DNA from 3 places in the Halomonas sp. N3-2A genome. Region 2 is predicted to be linked to each of the others. Evidence: predicted binding sites of a transcription regulator. Region 2 holds the regulator's gene; each other region holds the start of a gene.
The links. The regulator FNR, encoded in region 2, switches genes on or off when oxygen is low (the NO sensors DNR and NnrR bind a similar motif). The targets are predictions, from matches to a motif close to TTGATNTANATCAA.

Region 1: the regulator FNR is predicted to act here: its motif matches at 2,041-2,054, upstream of CEK60_RS12690 (xanthine dehydrogenase family protein molybdopterin-binding subunit).
Region 3: the regulator FNR is predicted to act here: its motif matches at 2,670-2,683, upstream of ccoM (cytochrome c oxidase subunit CcoM).

The regions. Positions count from the first base shown of each region.
Region 1 covers NZ_CP022286.1:2,704,832-2,710,990, reverse strand. The annotation lists gene CEK60_RS12690 (xanthine dehydrogenase family protein molybdopterin-binding subunit) at 1-1,929, opposite strand, end outside; gene CEK60_RS12685 (MarR family winged helix-turn-helix transcriptional regulator) at 2,139-2,621, shown strand; gene CEK60_RS12680 (N-carbamoylsarcosine amidohydrolase) at 2,663-3,307, opposite strand; gene CEK60_RS12675 (maleate cis-trans isomerase family protein) at 3,358-4,119, opposite strand; gene CEK60_RS12670 (alpha/beta fold hydrolase) at 4,135-4,953, opposite strand; gene CEK60_RS12665 (FAD-dependent monooxygenase) at 4,950-6,110, opposite strand.
Region 2 covers NZ_CP022286.1:3,240,495-3,246,653, forward strand. The annotation lists gene CEK60_RS15135 (heavy metal translocating P-type ATPase) at 1-463, shown strand, start outside; gene ccoS (cbb3-type cytochrome oxidase assembly protein CcoS) at 460-681, shown strand; gene CEK60_RS15145 (sulfite exporter TauE/SafE family protein) at 678-1,373, shown strand; gene hemN (oxygen-independent coproporphyrinogen III oxidase) at 1,502-2,929, shown strand; gene fnr (fumarate/nitrate reduction transcriptional regulator Fnr) at 2,988-3,740, shown strand; gene ttcA (tRNA 2-thiocytidine(32) synthetase TtcA) at 3,727-4,692, opposite strand; gene CEK60_RS15165 (DNA polymerase III subunit epsilon) at 4,759-5,409, opposite strand; gene CEK60_RS15170 (putative nucleotidyltransferase substrate binding domain-containing protein) at 5,415-6,159, opposite strand, start outside.
Region 3 covers NZ_CP022286.1:1,663,428-1,669,586, forward strand. The annotation lists gene CEK60_RS07840 (PqqD family protein) at 1-85, opposite strand, end outside; gene CEK60_RS22100 (hypothetical protein) at 134-307, opposite strand; gene CEK60_RS07850 (GGDEF domain-containing protein) at 585-1,631, opposite strand; gene CEK60_RS07855 (hypothetical protein) at 1,739-2,251, opposite strand; gene ccoM (cytochrome c oxidase subunit CcoM) at 2,434-2,559, opposite strand; gene CEK60_RS07860 (FKBP-type peptidyl-prolyl cis-trans isomerase) at 2,802-3,320, opposite strand; gene CEK60_RS07865 (AmpG family muropeptide MFS transporter) at 3,439-4,809, shown strand; gene CEK60_RS07870 (SEC-C domain-containing protein) at 4,812-6,159, opposite strand, start outside.

The sequences.
Region 1 (6,159 bases), 540 kb from region 2:
TGCGGGGTTCACCATTAAGCCCGCATCCTGACCTACATATAAATTCTCGACGACAATCCGTCCACTCTTCACATTGACTTTAAGCTCAATTACCCAGGCGGCGAGCGCGGCGCCAAAGCCGGGGAATTTGCTATGCACGTACTGGGCGTAAGCGAAGCCTCGGCCGTAGCGCCACTCACCCTCGCTTCTTGGGTTGATGTTAGCGACGCAGGGCTTCCAGTTCGCACGTTCGGCTAACGCTTCGACAAGTTCGCAAGCGCGATTATCGGCTAAATAGCGCAACCGGTAGGTGACTGGATCTTCATTTGCTAAATAGGCAAGCTCATCAATATAGCTTTCGTGGGCGAAGGTGCTGGGCAATGCTGAGACGCCACGTAGCCAGGAGGCGCGCACCAGAGTCGGGACGTCGTCGCAGACTATTTGGCGATGAGGGTAGCGGTAGGGTGGCACCGACGTTCTATCTCCCATCTCAAAGGGGATATCAATAGGCGAGGCAGCACCGGTTAGCAGTAGTGCCAGGGTGGGCGCACTGTTAGAGGGGTAGCGCGTATTAAAGCGATAGCCTGCCGGGCTGCCATCTGCATTTAAACCGCCCTGGATCGCCATATACTGAGCAGCTCCTTTAGGCTCCCAGGTGTGTTCCTGCTCACGGGTGAGTTGCACACGGACGGGGCGGCCAACCGCCTGAGAGAGTAGTACAGCATCCGCGCCAACATCGTCGGCGCAATTGCGGCCATAGCAGCCCGAGGTTTCCATGCGGGTAATGGTGATAACGCCTTCGTCTAAACCGGTAAGGCGGGCGAGATCGGCGCGCAGGCTGTGTGGATTTTGGGTGCCCGACCATACGTGCAGGCCATCTTCATTGGCATCGGCGACGGAGCACGAAGGGCCAATGGAGCCGTGCAGCTGGAAAGGCCACACATAGTGACGATTGAGCGAATGCTGTGCGGAGGCCAGCGCGTTGTCGAGATCACCCTCATCGAGGAGTATGCGCTGCTTGCTGGGTAAGTCGAGCAGTGCTTGCTCTATGTTGTCCAACTGAGGCAAGCCTTCGGTGGGTCGCCACTGGATCTTTAGCTGTTTGGCTGCGGCAGCAGCCTGTTCTTCACGTTCGGCCACCACACCAACAAAGTCACCGACCACCACGACGCTTACCACGCCTGGCAAATGTGCCACAGAGCTTTCATCAACCGCGATTAAACTGTTGCCAATAAAGTCGCCGTTATCATGGCCTACATAAGGCGGGCGAATCACTCGCCCATGCAGCATATCGGGCAGGCGCAGGTCGTGGATAAAGGTCAATTGCCCGGTGGCCTTGGCGGGTATATCCACGCGGGAGGTCGATTGGCCGACCAGGGTATAGTGGCTGGCCGGCTTAAGCGGCACCTCATCGGCAAGCTTTAATGCATGACGGGTCCCCCGCAGCAACTCTCCAAAGCTCACGGATGAGTGGTTATCATCACTGGGCATAATAGCGCCGTTTTGGCAGCTAAGTAGTGAGCGCTCAGTGTCAAAGTGCTTTGCTGCCAGTGTCAATAGGTACTCCCGCGCTTGAGCCGCCGCGCGGCGTAGAGGTTCGGCAGTGATTTGAATCGACGCACTAGCAATGGTGGGGCCTTGGTTGGGGGCTTCAACAGAGTTGCCCAGCACCACGGTAACGCTGTCGAACGCGACGCTAAGCTCTTCCGCAACAATTTGAGCGAGCGCCGTGCGTATACCGGTGCCCAAGTCTACGTGGCCGTTGAAAGCCACGATGTGGCTATCGCTCAGCACGGCAATAAATATCTCAGGCTCATGGGGAGTGAAGTTTGAGTGTGTACCTGGCTGTCCGGGCGCGGGCTTAGGGGGTGTAACCGGGTCGCGATAGATCACCAGAACATCAGATCCATACAGCAGTGACTCTCTTGTATAGTCTGATTTATCGGCCATGCTTGCCTCCCACGCTAGCGTTTTAAGTAATCAGTGCAGATGAATTTGAGGTGATCAACGAGCAATAACTAAGGTAAAATTGTAGCGTGTACGCCATAAAAGCATGGTGAATTGATCCAGCGCAAGCCGTATTTAATACGTTGATGCATCATTTTGTTAACCAGTGCCATACTCGATACACGTCGTCGCTAATAGATTAAGGAGATGGAATGACAACGGATAGTGCGCTCAAACACTCGTCTTCCGGCGAGCACCCCACGCCTTCAGAGCAGGGGTATGATTTTTCTGAGCAAGTAGGCCATCTACTGCGTAAAGCCTACCAGCGGCATACGGCTATTTTTCAGCGCTACAGCAGTGATAAACAGCTTACGGCCATTCAGTTTGTCACGCTGTGTACGGTGATGGAGCGAGGCCCCAGCTCGTTAACCGACATCGTTAACGCCACGGCGATTGATCCAGCCACCATCCGTGGCGTCATTAAACGCCTTAAAGCACGTGAGTGGATCTCGCTCACCACCGACCCCAATGATCAACGCAAAGTCATGGTAGTGATCACCGAGCCTGGGGAGACATTAGTCGAGGGCATGGTGCCCAGTGCCAAGCAAATTAGCGATCAGACCATGAAAAATCTCAACCCGGCAGAGCGGGTTGCCTTAATGCATCTGCTGGAAAAAATGAACGCGGACGGATGACACAACAGAGGTGCCCGCTTCACTTGCGTTTTCGGGCACTCCTAACGCTTCATTAAGTAACCCAGTGTTTCATCCAGTCTAATTACATCCCCATATTTGCTATCGATATCAAACAGGTTGGCTTCATGGGGCGCGGGGTGGCGATCGCCCACGCAATCACGTACCACCATCACCCGAAAGCCGTGCTGTACGCCGTCAACGGCGGTGGCGCGAATGCAGCCGCTGGTGGAGCAGCCGGTAATGATCAGCGTATCGATACCCATGGCGACCAGCGTGGAGGCAAGCGAAGTACCAAAGAAGGCGCTGGCGTACTGCTTGGTCATTATCAGCTCATCTTGATGGGGGGCCACCTCGGGGCAGAACTCGGCGTAAGGGTTGCCCGCCACCATCGCCCGCATTACCGGCGACTTCTTGACCCAAGTGCCACCATCGATTTGATCCGGGGCGTGATAAAGGATGTTGGTGTGGATGATTGGCGTGCCAGTGCGCCGTGCGGTATTGAGTAGCGGTGGCATATTGGCCACCGCATCCACCACGCCCTGGGCAAATAGCGGCGAGCCTGGCGTGGTGTAGCCTTGCATAAAATCAACCACCAGCAGTGCGGGCCTTTTGCCAAAGCCAATGCGTCCATCCCACACGCCCTTGTAGTTGTCCGAGGCCGTATTATCAGTATTGTGCTGCGACATGGTCGTCTCCTTAATCAGCACTCTAGATCGTTAATCAGCACCTGATCTCGTTAGTAAGCCCCTGACAAGAGAGCACCCGCGCCCGGTACGATGGGTTCCAGGTCGAGTGCCTTGAGCATGGCGTAGGTGGTCGCGATAGCTGCGGTCACCACTGGCTTACCGGTCAGGGCTTCAACCTTGGCGACGGCCGGTAGCGATGGCATTTGTACACAGGCCGACAAGACGATCGCATCCACGTTACTTAAATCGAGGCTGGCGACGATTTCGGGGAGATTGGCGGGGTCGTGGCGAGCGACATCCAGGTTGTTGGGTATCTCAAGCGCCCGATAGTCGAGCACCTCAATGCCTTCCTGACGGATGTAGTCGACCACCATTTCGGTCAGCGGCTTCATGTAAGGCGCCACTACCACCACACGTTTGGCTTTCATCACACCCAGGGCATCAACCAGCGCACCGGCGCTGGTGACCACCGGCGTGTCGCAGCCATTCTCTTCGGTGCGGCTGCGCAAACGCTTTTGCGACGCTCGGTGGTAGCCGGGCCCCATCGCCATAATGGCAACCAGGCAGGCATACCCCATCACATCCACTGCTGCATCGGAGAGTTCCAAGGCACAGCGGTCAGACTCCGCATCCATCGCGGCCAGCTCGTCCTTACTAACGGTTTTCATGCGCATGCGGCTGGAGTGAAAAGTGAAGCGTTCTGGACGAATCAACTGGCGTGCAGCGAGCATGGCAGGTATCTCCGTCTCCATGGTGATATTGGAGCTGGGGACGATCTGGCCGATACGGTAGGTCTTGGTGCTCTGAGTCATGATTATTGGCCTTGGTTAGAGTTGTGTGCCCAGGAAGTCTTCAAAGGCGGCAAAAAAACCGTCGAAGTCATCCCAGGGAATCATGTGACCCGCTTGTTGCGCGGTAGAAACGCGAATCGTCGGTAGCAGGGCGCGTATTTCGGTGCGGTCTTCATCCTGGATAACCCCGCCCTTGCCTGCACACATCAGCAGCGTGGGCACTTTTATAGCTGGGAAGTCCTGGTGGATATCGACGCTGTGGAACTCTTCAAACGCCTGAACAATGGCGGGCTCAAAGCAAGTGTGTAACCACTCGGCGCGTAACCGCAGCTGCTCGTCGCTCCAGGTGGGGCAGTAGTGGCGCATGGTTTCGATGTCTGCGCCCCGGGTGCAGTCGCGAATCGAGTCTACATACCAGGGCAGCTTGCTGGGGTACTCACGGCGCCCTGGCCCTGAAACCGGTGGGTCGATAAGTACCAGTTTGTCGATGCCCTTGGCGCCGCGATTCATGGCGCGCAGAGCAAAGCGCGCCCCCATGGAGTGGCCCGCCAGAATGACGTTGCTTAAGCCGAGCGCATCGATAAAGGCGATCACATCGTTGGCACAGGTGTCGGTGTCATAAGCAAGTTCAGGCCCGGTGGACGACAAGCCACGCCCACGGACATCCAGTACATAAGTGTCGAAGTGCTGGCCCAGGCGCTCGGCCACAAAGCCCCAGGTGATCGCCGGGCTGGTGATGCCGGGTATTAGCACCAGCGGCTGGCGCGCTGTCTCGGCGCTGTCACCAAAGCGCAGGTAGTGCTGACGAATGCCATTGGCGTGTACGTTGGCGCCATAGAGATAGGTGCTGCTCATGCCGGGCTCCCTTGACTGGTGGGTTGCTTCAGCGGTACTTCAAAGGGGTCATAGGCGAATACCCATGCTGGGTCTTCGTCTTCCCGTAACCAAGTATTGTCGTGGGAAACCTGCTGAACCCGCGAAGCGCGTTCAAAACGGTTGGTGCGGTAAAGTTCGAAAGCCTGTTGGTAGTTTTCGGCGCCCACTTCTTCCAGGCAGCGTACCAGCATGGCGGCGTCCTCAATGGCCATGGCCGCGCCCTGGGCCATATGAGGCTTCATCGGATGGCAGGCATCGCCCAGCAACACCAGTCGATTTTCATGCCACAGTGGCAGCGGGTTGCGCTCCAGCAAGGGCCATTTGGTAACGGTTTCAGTGCAGTCAATCAGTGCTTGTACGGTGGGATGGTAACCCTCGAATGCTTTGCGCATCTCTTCCCGGGAGCTGTCGACGAAGGAAGTGCCGTGGTTCCAATCGGGTTCAGGCACGCCAGTCACGTAGTAATACTCCTTCTCGTCGCCGGTCACGAAGTAGACCATCATGTGGCGGTCTTCCGACCACCACTTCACGCAGGCTTCGAAATCCAGGTCGTATGCCTTGAGTTTTTCGGCAGAGATAATGGCTCGGTGAGCAACCCAGCCGCTATAGATTGGCGCCTCCGGACCCAGCAGCTTCTCGCGCAGTCGCGAATTGACCCCATCGGCGCCGATCACCAGGTCGGCCTCTTCTGTCGTACCGTCAGCGAAGGTCATGACGACCTTGTCGCCGCTGTCGTCGACATCGACCAGGCGCTTATCGAAATAAAGATTGTCCTGGTCGAGCGTGCTGACCATTAATTCGTGCAGATCGCCACGGTGTACGGTGATATAGGCTGCGCCATAGTTTTCGCGAGCAAACTCGCCTAGCGGGATACGAGACTGGTACTCGCCGGTCATGCCATTGCGGCTGAACCAGTAATCGGGGTGTGAGCCCATGGTATTGAGCTTCTCTTCAATGCCAATGCGGCGCATTACTTTCATCACGTTGGGGCCAAGGTGAATGCCTGCCCCAAGGCGCGCAAACGCGGGTGCCTGTTCGTACACCTTGGTGGGGTAACCCGCTTTCTGCAGTAGCGCGCCTGCAGCGGCGCCGCCAAGGCCCGCGCCAATAACGGCTATGGTGGGTTTATTGTTCATATTCTGGTTTCCTCGCTGTTTTATTCGCCTATCACTCGTTTCTGCATGC
Region 2 (6,159 bases):
GCTCAATATTACCACGTGGCACGCTGGCAAATCGCCTGAGGGCAAGCTGGCGCGATTGCGTGAGTTACAAGCCAGCGGTGAGCGTGTCGTAATGATCGGTGACGGTATCAATGATGTGCCGGTATTAGCTGGCGCTGACGTTGCCATTGCTATGAATGGCGCCACAGACCTTGCCCGTACCCGCGCCGACGCGATATTGCTCAGTCCACGCCTAATGCGTATTTTTGAGGCGATTGATATTTCCTGCGCCACACGCCGCATTATGCGCCAAAATATGATGTGGTCAGTTTGCTACAATTTTTCAGCACTGCCTTTAGCAGCAATGGGGTTAATTCCCCCCTGGCTCGCTGCGATTGGCATGTCGCTAAGCTCCCTGATTGTGGTAGGTAACGCGCTGCGTCTCACTCGCTGGCGTACCCCGCTTGCCCCTCAGATTGCCCTATCAACACCGGTGACGGCATGACGATTTTATACTTACTGATACCCCTTTCACTCACTCTTCTGGGCCTCGCAGTGTGGGCGTTTTTCTGGGCCGTGAAACACGACCAATTTGACGATTTGGAAGGCCCAGCCCACCGTATTCTATTCGACGATGATGAGAATGACCTGACTCCCGAGCAGCGTGCCGCGCGTAAAAAAAGCGGCTCTTCTTCTCAACATAACCAAGAGCCACCCGCATGAACCCGACGGGACTTGATTTACCGCCCCTGCTGGCCGCGTTTGTCTTTGGCTTAATGGGCGGCGCCCACTGTATCGGCATGTGTGGTGGCATTATGAGCGCGCTGACCTTTGCCGTACCGCCTAGCATGCGACACCCTGCCCGCATGGGTGGACTGCTGATTAGCTATAACGTGGGACGTATTCTCAGCTATATGGTGGCAGGTGCTATTGTTGCTGCACTTGGCACACTTATCTCACTTTCACCGTCTGCACGTATTGCGCTGCAGGCTTTCGCCGCATTGATGCTCATCTTAATGGCGCTTTATATCGCCAACTGGTGGAAAGGGCTGCTGAAAGTAGAAACGGTGGGAAAGCACCTTTGGCGTTATATAGAGCCAGTGGGAAGACGCCTGATGCCTGTCGTGCATCTTCCTCAAGCCTTCGCTCTAGGGACGCTGTGGGGCTGGCTGCCCTGTGGTCTGGTTTACTCCATGCTAGCCTGGAGCTTAGCGATTGCAGACCCACTCGATGGCGCGCTTCTAATGGGTGCTTTTGGCCTGGGTACACTCCCTGCCCTGCTGGCAACAGGACTTGCAGCACAGCAGTTAAGCCATTTAATTCGCCACCCTGCCACTCGCAGCGTCGCCGCACTGTCGATTATCAGTTTCGCCCTTTGGCAACTATGGACGCTTATCTCCCTAACAGCGCATTAGTCAGACCCTCCGATAGCTTGATATAGCTCAACGCATTCCAAGTGACACCAACGTAGCATGCCGAGAGAACACTGAGCGACGGCGCTCAGTCACTCCTTTTGTTTACTTCTCACTTCGGAGCGCTCGCCATGCCTGTTCATGCCACTGCTGCCTTCTCACCTACCAACAAGGAAGTGTCTGGGGCTAATGCCTGGGATGAAGCGCTACTGCGTCGCTATGACAAAAGTGGCCCACGTTACACATCCTACCCAACAGCTCTCGCGTTTCATGATCAGTTCAGCGCCGATGACTTTACTCAGGCGCTAGCGCGCAGTAACGAGAGCCACCGTCCGCTATCCCTGTATGTGCATGTGCCCTTTTGTCGAAAAATTTGCTTCTACTGTGCTTGCAATAAAATCGCAACGAAGAATACCGCCCTTGCAGAACCTTACCTTTCTCGGCTAGATCGGGAAATGGTGCTCACTGCCCGCCATTTAGACACTTCACGCCCGGTGCAACAGTTACACTGGGGCGGTGGTACGCCCACATTTCTAACCTTGGCACAGATGGGGGACCTGATTGACCGCCTAGATGCCCGTTTTGGTTTATCTAGCTCAGCCGATCGCGATTACGCTATTGAAATAGATCCTCGTGAAGCAGACGTATTTACGTTACGCCACCTACAGTCGCTCGGCTTTAATCGGCTAAGCCTTGGCGTACAGGATTTAAACCTGCAGGTACAAAAAGCTATCAACCGCGTACAACCCCGGGTGCTCACCGAAACGTTGATGGAAGAAGCACACCGTCTTGGCTTTCGCTCACTCAATCTTGATTTGATTTATGGGCTACCATTTCAAACCGAAAAAAGCTTTGCCGAGACGCTAAGTCAAGTCATCGAACTCAACCCGGCACGGCTGTCCGTCTTTAATTATGCGCACATGCCCACCCGCTTTGCGCCACAGCGACGCATTAACGAAACCGACCTCCCCAGCGCTGATGAAAAGCTGGCTATTCTGCATACCACCATAGAAATGCTGACTAACGCAGGCTATGTGCATATTGGCATGGATCACTTTGCACGACCTGACGATAGTCTAGCGATTGCACAGCGCAACGGCACACTACAACGCAATTTTCAGGGCTACTCTAGCCATGCACAGTGCGATTTAGTTGGCTTAGGCGTATCCGCTATATCACGGGTTGACGACGTTTACGCACAAAACCCGACCCAGCTTGGCCAATATGAAGCAGCCTTAGATCAAGGTAAGCTGGCAACCGTCAAAGGATTAAGGTTAAATAAGGACGACCTAATACGAAGAGACGTGATTGAACGGCTAATGTGCGACATGCACATTGATCTAGCGGCAGTTGGAAAGCGTTGGCACATCGATGCTAGTGATTATTTTTCCACCGCAATTGAGCAATTGAAGACAGCTGAGCAAGACGGCTTAATCACTCGCCATCGGCAAGTGATTAGCGCCACTCCCACTGGGCGGCTGCTGATTCGCCATTTGGCGATGGCCTTTGATGCTCGCCTAGCTGACCAGCCTACTAAACGCTACTCTAAGATTGTATAAGCTTCTTGAGACGTCTTGCCTCTGGGCCTATGATGGCTAACGAGAAAGGGAGAATGATATGCCACAACCCGCCAGCCAACGACGCTCACTGCTGCAAGAGGCGCGCTGTCAAACCTGTAGCCTAAGCTCGCTGTGTCTGCCGCTTGCCTTAGAGCTTGAGGATATGGGCCAGTTTGATGCCATCATTCGCCGCCGCGCACCGCTCAAAAAAGGCGAGCCCCTGTTTCGCCAGGGCGATCACTTCACCAGTGTGTATGCCGTCCGCTCAGGCAGCCTGAAACAGGTGACCAGCGAAGGGAACGGCAATGATCAGCTAACAAATTTCTACCTTCCCAGCGAACTAGTGGGATTGGACGGAATTGATGAAGAGCACTACCCCGGTAGCGTCATTGCACTGGAAACCACAACAGTATGTGAAATTCCATTTGATCGCTTGGACCTGCTTTCCGAAGAACTGCCCGAACTACGTGGCCAGCTTTATCGGAGCATGAGCAAAGAATTGCGGGATGACCGGCGCATGATGCGCTTGCTATCGCGCAAGACGGCCGATCAGCGACTAGCCAGCTTTTTAGTCACCCTATCAGACCGTTTTCGTCGACGTGGATACTCGCCTTATAGCTTCAGACTCTCCATGTCCCGCGCCGACATCGGCAATTACTTAGGCTTGGCGGTAGAAACGGTCAGCCGTATTCTTAGCCGCTTTCAACAGCAAGAGGTGGTGGCTGTTTCAGGGCGCGAGGTTAATATTTTAGATATGCGGCGCCTCATCACGCTAGCTGAAGAGGAAGAACAGTCGGCTAGTCCACGCTAAGCGCCTGAATACGCCCTTCCATCAACGCCGCTTGTTTGGCTTCAAGGCCAGCAAAGTCAAATAAACCGCGGTCTGCTAGCTGGGAAGGCGCTACATTGGTCACCGCTTTAAACATGCTTTCTAGGCGTCCTGGGTGTTTTTTATCCCACTCAGCCAACATATCTTTGACAACTTGACGCTGGAGATTGGGCTGAGAGCCACATAAGTTGCAGGGGATAATGGGGAATTCCATTAGTCGAGAAAACTCTGCAATATCAGCCTCTTTACAGTAGGCAAGAGGGCGAATAACAATATTCTTGCCATCGTCAGATAACAGCTTGGGAGGCATTGCTTTCAAAGTGCCACCAAAGAACATGTTAAGAAATAACGTTTCTAAAATATCTTCACGATGATGCCCTAGGGCAATTTTCGTTGCCCCAATTTCCTCGGCAAACCCATAGAGCGAGCCACGTCTTAGTCGTGAGCAGAGCGCGCAGGTCGTTTTTCCTTCCGGGGTTTTCTCTTTCACCACTGAGTAGGTGTCACGCTCTAGAATGTGGTATTCAACCCCCACTTTATCTAGGTACTGGGGCAACACATGCTCCGGAAAGCCTGGCTGTTTTTGATCCATATTGACGGCGACCAGAGAGAAATTAACCGGCGCGTTGCGCTGCAGGTTAAGCAGTATCTCCAGCATCGTATAGCTATCTTTGCCGCCAGACAGGCACACCATCACCTTGTCACCCTCACCAATCATTTGATAATCAATGATGGCGTTGCCAACCTCTCGCCGTAAGCGCTTTTGTAGCTTATTAAATTCACGCTTTTGTTTAGCGGCGTGATGCTCGGATGGTGTCTGTGCGCTATTAACAGCAGGGCTGTCAACAGAAACAGTATCAGGCGCTGCGGGGTCAAAATAGTCAGGTTGTAGCATGGTGTAGGCACTGCCGATGGTAGAAGAAGCAGCGGGCATTCTAACAAGACTCACCACGTCCACCCAAGATAAACCCGTGGATTCATCCCGTGAGAGTAGTACCGACTATCCCTGCTGGGCGATCTCGCGCTGCAAACGCAGATATAAAAGCGCGCTTGCGGTTGCATCCCCCAGCACTCCCATCCATTGAAGAGCGGGTATTTGCCAACGAGCGAGCGCTTCGGTTAGGCGGCCGCTCGTCTCACACTGTGGATGTAAGCGACGCAGTTGGCGATAGTGTAGCTTTCCAACATCGACCTGGGCATTGGGCAAACCAAATCCCAACCCGGCTTTAAACAAAAGATTTAGGTGTTCCACCGAGCGCCCTAACTGCCAACCAATTAGCGGCCGATTACCGATGAATTCCGCTAGCGCCCCAAGATGCTCAGCGTTAGGCGCCAGCACCGTATCCGTCGCATACAGCTGATGATGTCGCCGCAGCGCAGGGGCGTTGTTGTTCTGCTCTTCTGCCAGGGTAGCCACCCAGGCTCGGCTGGTCTGCACTCTCCCTGGGCTTAAGACAACAGCAGCGACGCTGACCACCGGCGCTTGGCCTGGGCTAACCTGGCAGGCAAGCGCCACCATTTCTTCCCCCATGTAAGGCTGAAACAGCCATGCGTAGGGGGAGTCTGCCCAGCGTCGACGGTCGCTTTCGCGCTGCATTAATGTACGCAGCGAGCCACTGAGCAGCGACATATGCCGGTCTAACAAGCGCATTCCGCTCACGAATACTCCAAATGATAACGATGGGAGAGCCGCTGCTTAAAATCTTTTACGATATGCAGCGCCTCACGCAACAGGTCACGCTCAAGGGACGAGAGTTCTTGCACCACCACACGGTTACTACGCTGCTGAGTCGACGCTTCCGCTGTCTGTAGCTGCTGTTTTAAACGTAGTTCGGTAAACAGTGCCAGCGCCTCGCCCAGGTCATCCGCAAAACGGCGATCAAGACGACCATCTTCTGCTAAAGCGTCCAGGCGATCTAAGGTGGAAGTAGCATTAATGCGTCGCTCGAGGGCCATTGTGCGCACCCCATGAACAATGGGGAAAATACCGCCTTTTTTAATATCGATCCCATGCTGGGGCTTTTTTAAGGAGCCAAATAGCGTTAGCGGTGTTGAGAAACGCAGTGCAGCGCGAGCAAAGTAGGACAGCAATAGCTCATCCCGTGAGCAGCGTTCAAACAGCTCTGCTCGCACGCTGTCTAGCAATTGCGGATTACCAGCCACACCATGGGCATCCAGCAAAATCGCCAGCTTCATTAGGCTATCGCCATCTCTTGCACTCACCCACTTAGCAATGTTGTTTTTCCATTGCGACACAGTGCCAACCCATTCAGGATTAGACACCATGATATTACCTGGGCAGGGTGGGTAGCCGAGCTGAATCAGCGTTTGGGTAAGCGCATTCATGTCTTCGGCAAGCGAAGGCCATTGGCTGTCATCGGCTAAAATCAAACCATTATCT
Region 3 (6,159 bases), 1.6 Mb from region 2:
GCAGTAGCCGCTCTGCATCAATCAAGCGTATGCAAGGGCCAACATTTTCCAACGCATAATCGACAGCAATCGAAGTGGTAGACACGGCCCCCCCCTTACCAGCGAGGTAATAAGCGGCTTATGCGAATCTCAATTACAGCGTCTCCATCCCAACGGGAGCGCTGTGGGCGAGCGTAGTAAGGACGTGAATGATGGGGACGTGAATGCCTGGGTTTAGAATAATGGGGTCTTGAATAGCTATGTCTTGAATAACGGGGCCTCGAATAGCTGGGCCGCGAGTAACGTGAACGGGAATGGTGATGTTCACGCGCTTCAGCTTGCCCCATGGAAAACAGCGTAGGGGCCACGTAAAGTGCAGCGGCACCAAGCCCTAAACTTGCTAGCACTTGACGTCGTGAACGCCGTTTATTCAGCAGGAAATCGGCTTCATTGCTCATATCAGCACTCCGGATTAATCGCTAGAAAGGTTATGAAACACTGTTTTAAAAACAATCCTAGCCTCGAAGCACACAGCAAACCACTGGCTGAGCGTCACTTTCCCATTGTTTACTTTTTTTAACTACACTCAGCGTTTTGTGGAAACATTATGCAGCTGCAGTAATTTGCCAACCATTACGGCCTGCGCTCTTTACTCGGTAAAGCGCCTTATCAGCAGCTTTATAGGCACTTGGAAAGGTCGCATCCCCTGCGGTAAAGCAGACTGCCCCAATACTCAAGGTGACCCTTTCATTGTGCGGATGCGCGGGGTGTTTGAAATCAGCCTGCTCTAAAACAGACGTTAATTGATCACAGTAGCCAATCAATAACGCATCATCATCACAAGGCAATACTGCGGCAAACTCATCTCCCCCTAATCGGTATAGTTTTGCCTCTGCTCCCAGTACATATTTCAGCAGACTGGCTAAGCGCCGTAACAGTTGATCCCCCTCAGGATGCCCCAATGAATCGTTGTACTGCTTAAAGAAGTCGATATCGACCAAGATCAAAGCAAGCGCAGCCCCTTCTTTGGTAGCGACATCCTGATGCAGCGCACTGCGGTTACCTATCCCCGTCAGCGGATCACGCATCGCATGCTGCATCCAGGCTATGGTTTGCTTAGTCGCACGCTCTGTACGCCGTAACTGACGCTCATGCATTACCCAAAACAGCAGCCCTAGTGCAAAAATCACCATGCTCGAATAGGTGAGAATCTGATTATACCGTCGGGTGCTTTCGGAAAACTCATTAATTGCCATACCACGCAGGTCGAGCTGATTCATCTCAATGTTCGTTAAACAATCAATTGGGCCCAACAGTTCAGCTGCAGCATCAAACGGTGTCACGGTAGTTTCTGTAAGGCGCTCTGTTAGTAAATTGAGGGTTTGTAAACTCGGCTGGGTACAGCTGTACCTTTGACGATATACCTCGACATCAATTAGCCCATAGGCAAGATCGAGATTAAGCCTAACCGTTTGTCGCTGTTCATCGTCAAAGGGCTGTTCGCTTAACAAATGTTGTTGGGCGAGCTGTAAATATGCCCGAGACCTGGTAGCCAATTGCTGCCCTGTCAAATTGCCTGTCTGGCTGAAGTAAGCCTGTATTTCGGGATATACCCAGCGCGCCTCATAAACAATAACTACCATCAATGCCATAAAACTCATGAGGCTCAATGATAACCACGTTACATAGCGGCGCTTCCTAGCGAAAGGAACGGGGGGTGGCAGTGGTACGGCAGGTGGAGAAGGCGGCGGCTCAATGATCACCAACGGGCCTCAATACTTCGAATCATCCATATCCAGTCGTTGAACTCACGCAGGCTCTTGATATCACGCTGATCATTATAAGCCAGATCAACCAGCCGCAATGGCCCCCGCGAACGCAATGTAAGTGGCTCTCCACTCTCTGCCGTGACCATTAACCACTTAGGATCATCCCAGCCATCTAACGTCACTTCGTAATCATCCCATGTCGTAAAGTGCAATGCGGGAGGAACTTCGCCAAACTGATTAATGAGAAAGCGACGGAATTCAAGCCCATGCATCTCTAGCTCTCGGCCTTGAAAAGGATCAAATACTGGCGAGGTAATCGTAGATTGTTGGCGCAACTCATTAAGAGAGAGTGCTGTGGTTTTTTCACCATTAATGACGCTTAATGCTTGAGCATAGACCGGCACTGATAGCCAGCTAAGTAATAGAAGAATACAGGCAACACTAGCTTTGGGATAATGATGAGCGCAACAGCGTATGGCAACGATTGAATTAGCAGCATTCATGGCAAATGGCTTCCTTGCGGTACAATGCCTTATTGTACAACTAGGTACTTTACCAGACGATTAATGCGAATACTCGAAAACATAGTTTTAATTAATAAAAAAGCCGACCCAGCTGGGCCGGCAACAGGAAGCTCGCTGTTAAAAGCAAGCTCCCTCCCCTGACGACGGTCACCACAACGGCGTTAATGCTTTTTACGTTCATCCTTACGGAGGTGGTCGCGTACAATAAAACCTACCCAACCAACCATAAAAGCAATCATTAACGCGACAGTAACTAGACCGAAAATAACAGCATCATCCCAATACATGGTGATCCCCTCCTGCCGTGATGTATGACACCATCCTAGTGCGTTAATCGCGGCAGGAAGCTGACCTGGGTCAAGCTTTTCAGCGGGGTTATTTGCGGCCCATCAGGAACTTGATATGGGTCAGTTTTTAACACTCAAAATACGCTGCAGCTTTAAAATACACTGTCAATTTTGAGCACGCCGAAGATTTAAGGCCTATGAAACTTAAAGTCTGTAAAACTTAAAGCCCCTAAAACTTGCAGCTAAAGCACTTTTCGATCTTCTACTTTGCTGTGTTCGGTTCCCGGCGGTAGAGGGTGGCCTTTCGCCAGCTCTGCACGGGTTGCATCACGCACATCCAGCACGTTGACTTGATAGCGAAGCGTATGGCCTGCCAGCGGATGATTTGTATCGACCGTTACCATGTCCCCATCAACACTAACCACCGTGACAATTTGCGGGCCTGCTTCACCTTCTGTTTGGAAACGGCTACCGGGTTCAAGCGCTGCGCTGCCAAACGACCCACGACTCACCTGTTGCACCAAGTCTTCATTACGGATGCCGTAGGCATCAGCAGGCGCAAGCGTGACACGCAGCTCATCTCCAGCGGCTTTATCTTCCAGAGCACTCTCTAAACCGGGCAAAATATTATCGTGTCCATGGAGGTACTCTAAGGGCTTATCACGTGCGTTGGAGTCATCTAGCACGCGGGTACTGCCATCGCTAAGCACATCGCTTAACACGTAGTGTAAAGTGACTACTTGATGGGCTGTAATCGACATTGAAAACTCCTCTCCGGTAAGCTATCGGCTTTGTCATGGATATCAGGCCTAGTCTACCACTGAGCGGTTTTTAGCGGGCCTCGATGCAGACGTTTTCTTTCCTGGAGTGTTAACCAACATGCCCACCCCTACTCCCCAGCGCAGCTGGCTGGATGCGTTAGGTATTTACTGTCGTGCACCTGTTATCACCATGCTGTTTCTAGGTTTTTCAGCAGGCTTACCTTTTTTGCTGGTGTTTTCGACTCTCTCTGCATGGCTACGCAGTGACGGCGTTGAAGTGGCCGCCATTGGCTTCTTCGCCTGGATTGGCATGCTCTACTCAATCAAGTTTTTTTGGGCACCTATCGTTGACCGACTTGCCCTGCCGATCTTAACCCGCATGCTTGGCCAGCGGCGTGGCTGGATGCTGCTTGCCCAGGGGATGATTGCGGCAGGGCTAATTGGCTTAGCGGGAGTCAGTCCCGTAGGCAACTTAGGCTGGGTAGCAGCCTTTGCGCTGTTGATAGCCTTTGGCTCGGCCACCCAGGATATCGCCATTGACGCGTATCGCATCGAATCCGCGGATGACGATGTACAAGCAGCGATGGCCTCTACTTACATTATCGGTTACCGCGGTGGGCTGTTAGCGGCAGGTGCCGGGGCGCTGTATGTGGCCTCAGCGATTTCCTGGAACGCAGCGTACCTCTGCATGGCCGCGCTTGTGGGCATTGGCGTGCTCACCGTGCTGATTCGACCTGAACCAAAGCGCGCATCGTTGACGGTTCAGCTCATTCACGAACCCAAGGTACGCGCCTTCATTCGTGCCAGCCGTGGACAACCGAAAGCTTTGCGACGTCTAGGTGCTTGGGTGATTGGTGCCATTGTGTGCCCTTTTACCGACTTCTTCCGCCGCTATGGGGTGAAGGCGTTGGGCATTTTAGTGTTTATCGCGGTGTTCCGAATTAGCGACCTTGCCATGGCCTCTATGGCAAATCCGCTGTATATCGATTTAGGCTTTTCACTGGCCACCATCGCCAACGTCACCAATATTTTTGGTATTGCCATGAGTATAACGGGGGGCATTCTTGGCGGCTTGCTGGTTGCTCGCTACGGCATTGGGCCACTGCTGATCATTGGCGCAGGCTTTGTCATGGTGACCAACCTGCTGTTTGCCGCGTTAGCGTTGATAGGTAACCAACTCCCCATGCTGGTCGTCACCATTATTGGCGATAATCTTGCCAATGGCTTAGCCAGCGCTGTCTTTATTGCGTTTCTTTCCAGCTTAACGTCGCGGGCTTATACCGCCACCCAATACGCACTGTTTTCGTCGCTAATGACGTTACCAGGGAAGTTTCTGAGCGGTTTTGGCGGGCTGGTTGTTACGGCTCAGGGATACGCCACTTTCTTCATAGTGGCCACTCTGCTCGGTTTACCCGCCATTCTGCTAGCCATCTGGATCAGCCGGGATAAGCAGTTGGTGCCTACCCCAGTGATCGCAGAGGCAAAATAAAGCTAGCGGTGATCCGCCAACCACGCCAGCGCGCCTGGCGTGGTGCGCCACTGGTCACGCATCAATGTACGATACTGCCACGCTTCCGCACGGGAGCCGGGATCGACCTGACCATCCGCGTGAGGCATTGAAGGCCGCGGGTTCTCGGCACATAACAGCTCTATCGCATGACGATTATGAGCGACCACATCTGCCAGCGCTGCTTCAGCGGCATCGTGCTTTTCCAATCGATACAGCGCCAGTGTACGGCCCATTAATAACCCCAACTCTAAAGAGCCATCATCTTTTTGGGGCTCATCAGTGAGCGCTAGCGCTTCTTCATTGCGGTCATCACGCAGCAATTGATCAAGTACTAACTCTCTTAAGCCAAGACTATCTTCCTGGTCTATGGCTAGCAGCTCTTCAGCCAACTCACGGGAGTGCTGGCGCGCGCCGCGCTCCATGCCCACCACCAGCGCAAGGCCGGTGCGCAGTAGCATGGCGTTATCGGCATCGTCCCAACACAGGCTGCCGTCACCGGCTGCACGGGCCTGCTCAAGCCAGCGAGAAAGGCGCAGTGCCAGCGGTTCCAGCAAGCTCGGTGCCATCCACGGCAGGCTACCAAAGCGGCTGGTCAGTGCTAACGTTACATCTTGCACTACCTGGGGGGCATCCAACCATTCTGGGTGAGCACATAGCTCAGACATCCACTCTATCGCGTTGCCCCAGGGGTCATCGCGAAAGCCCAAGGCGACCTCTTCATCGACCATGACCTGAAACTGTTCGTGCCAAGCCGCAAACAGGGTTTCTTCGCGAGCAGTGGTGGTGTAGTGCAACCTACCGGAATCGGCATCTTGCTCAATGGTCAGCTTCGGTGCGATAGGAAGTGCCGCCAGCAGCGCCTGTAGCGATACCAGCGGCGTCGCCATATCTTCTTCGGCGCTCAACAACTGGTCGGCCAAAGTGGCACCAGGATTTTCAGCTAGAGCTGCCAGGAATTCGAGTTGCTCTTCATCCAAGTCGCCCTGGCGAACCAAGCGGCGGTACCAGAAGTTAGCTCGCTCTTTGGCCTCTTCCTCATGACCTTCATGCAGCAGCAACATGGCTTCAATGTAGGCTAGCGTCGGTGAATCCGGTAGCGCCTGCTGGGCTTTCACGAACGCAGCGCGGGCGCTGTCTAAGTCGTCGTTATCCAGGTGCATTAGGCACAACCGCTCAAGCGCCACGCCACGTAAAAACAGTGGGCCGCGTTCCATAACGTCATCAAGCAGGTCAGCACGCTTGCGGGTAAAACCGCGCTCTTGATAGATATCTAACAGAATTTCAAACGCAGGCTCAGCCTGCTCCGGCAGCCGCGACCAATCACTGCCG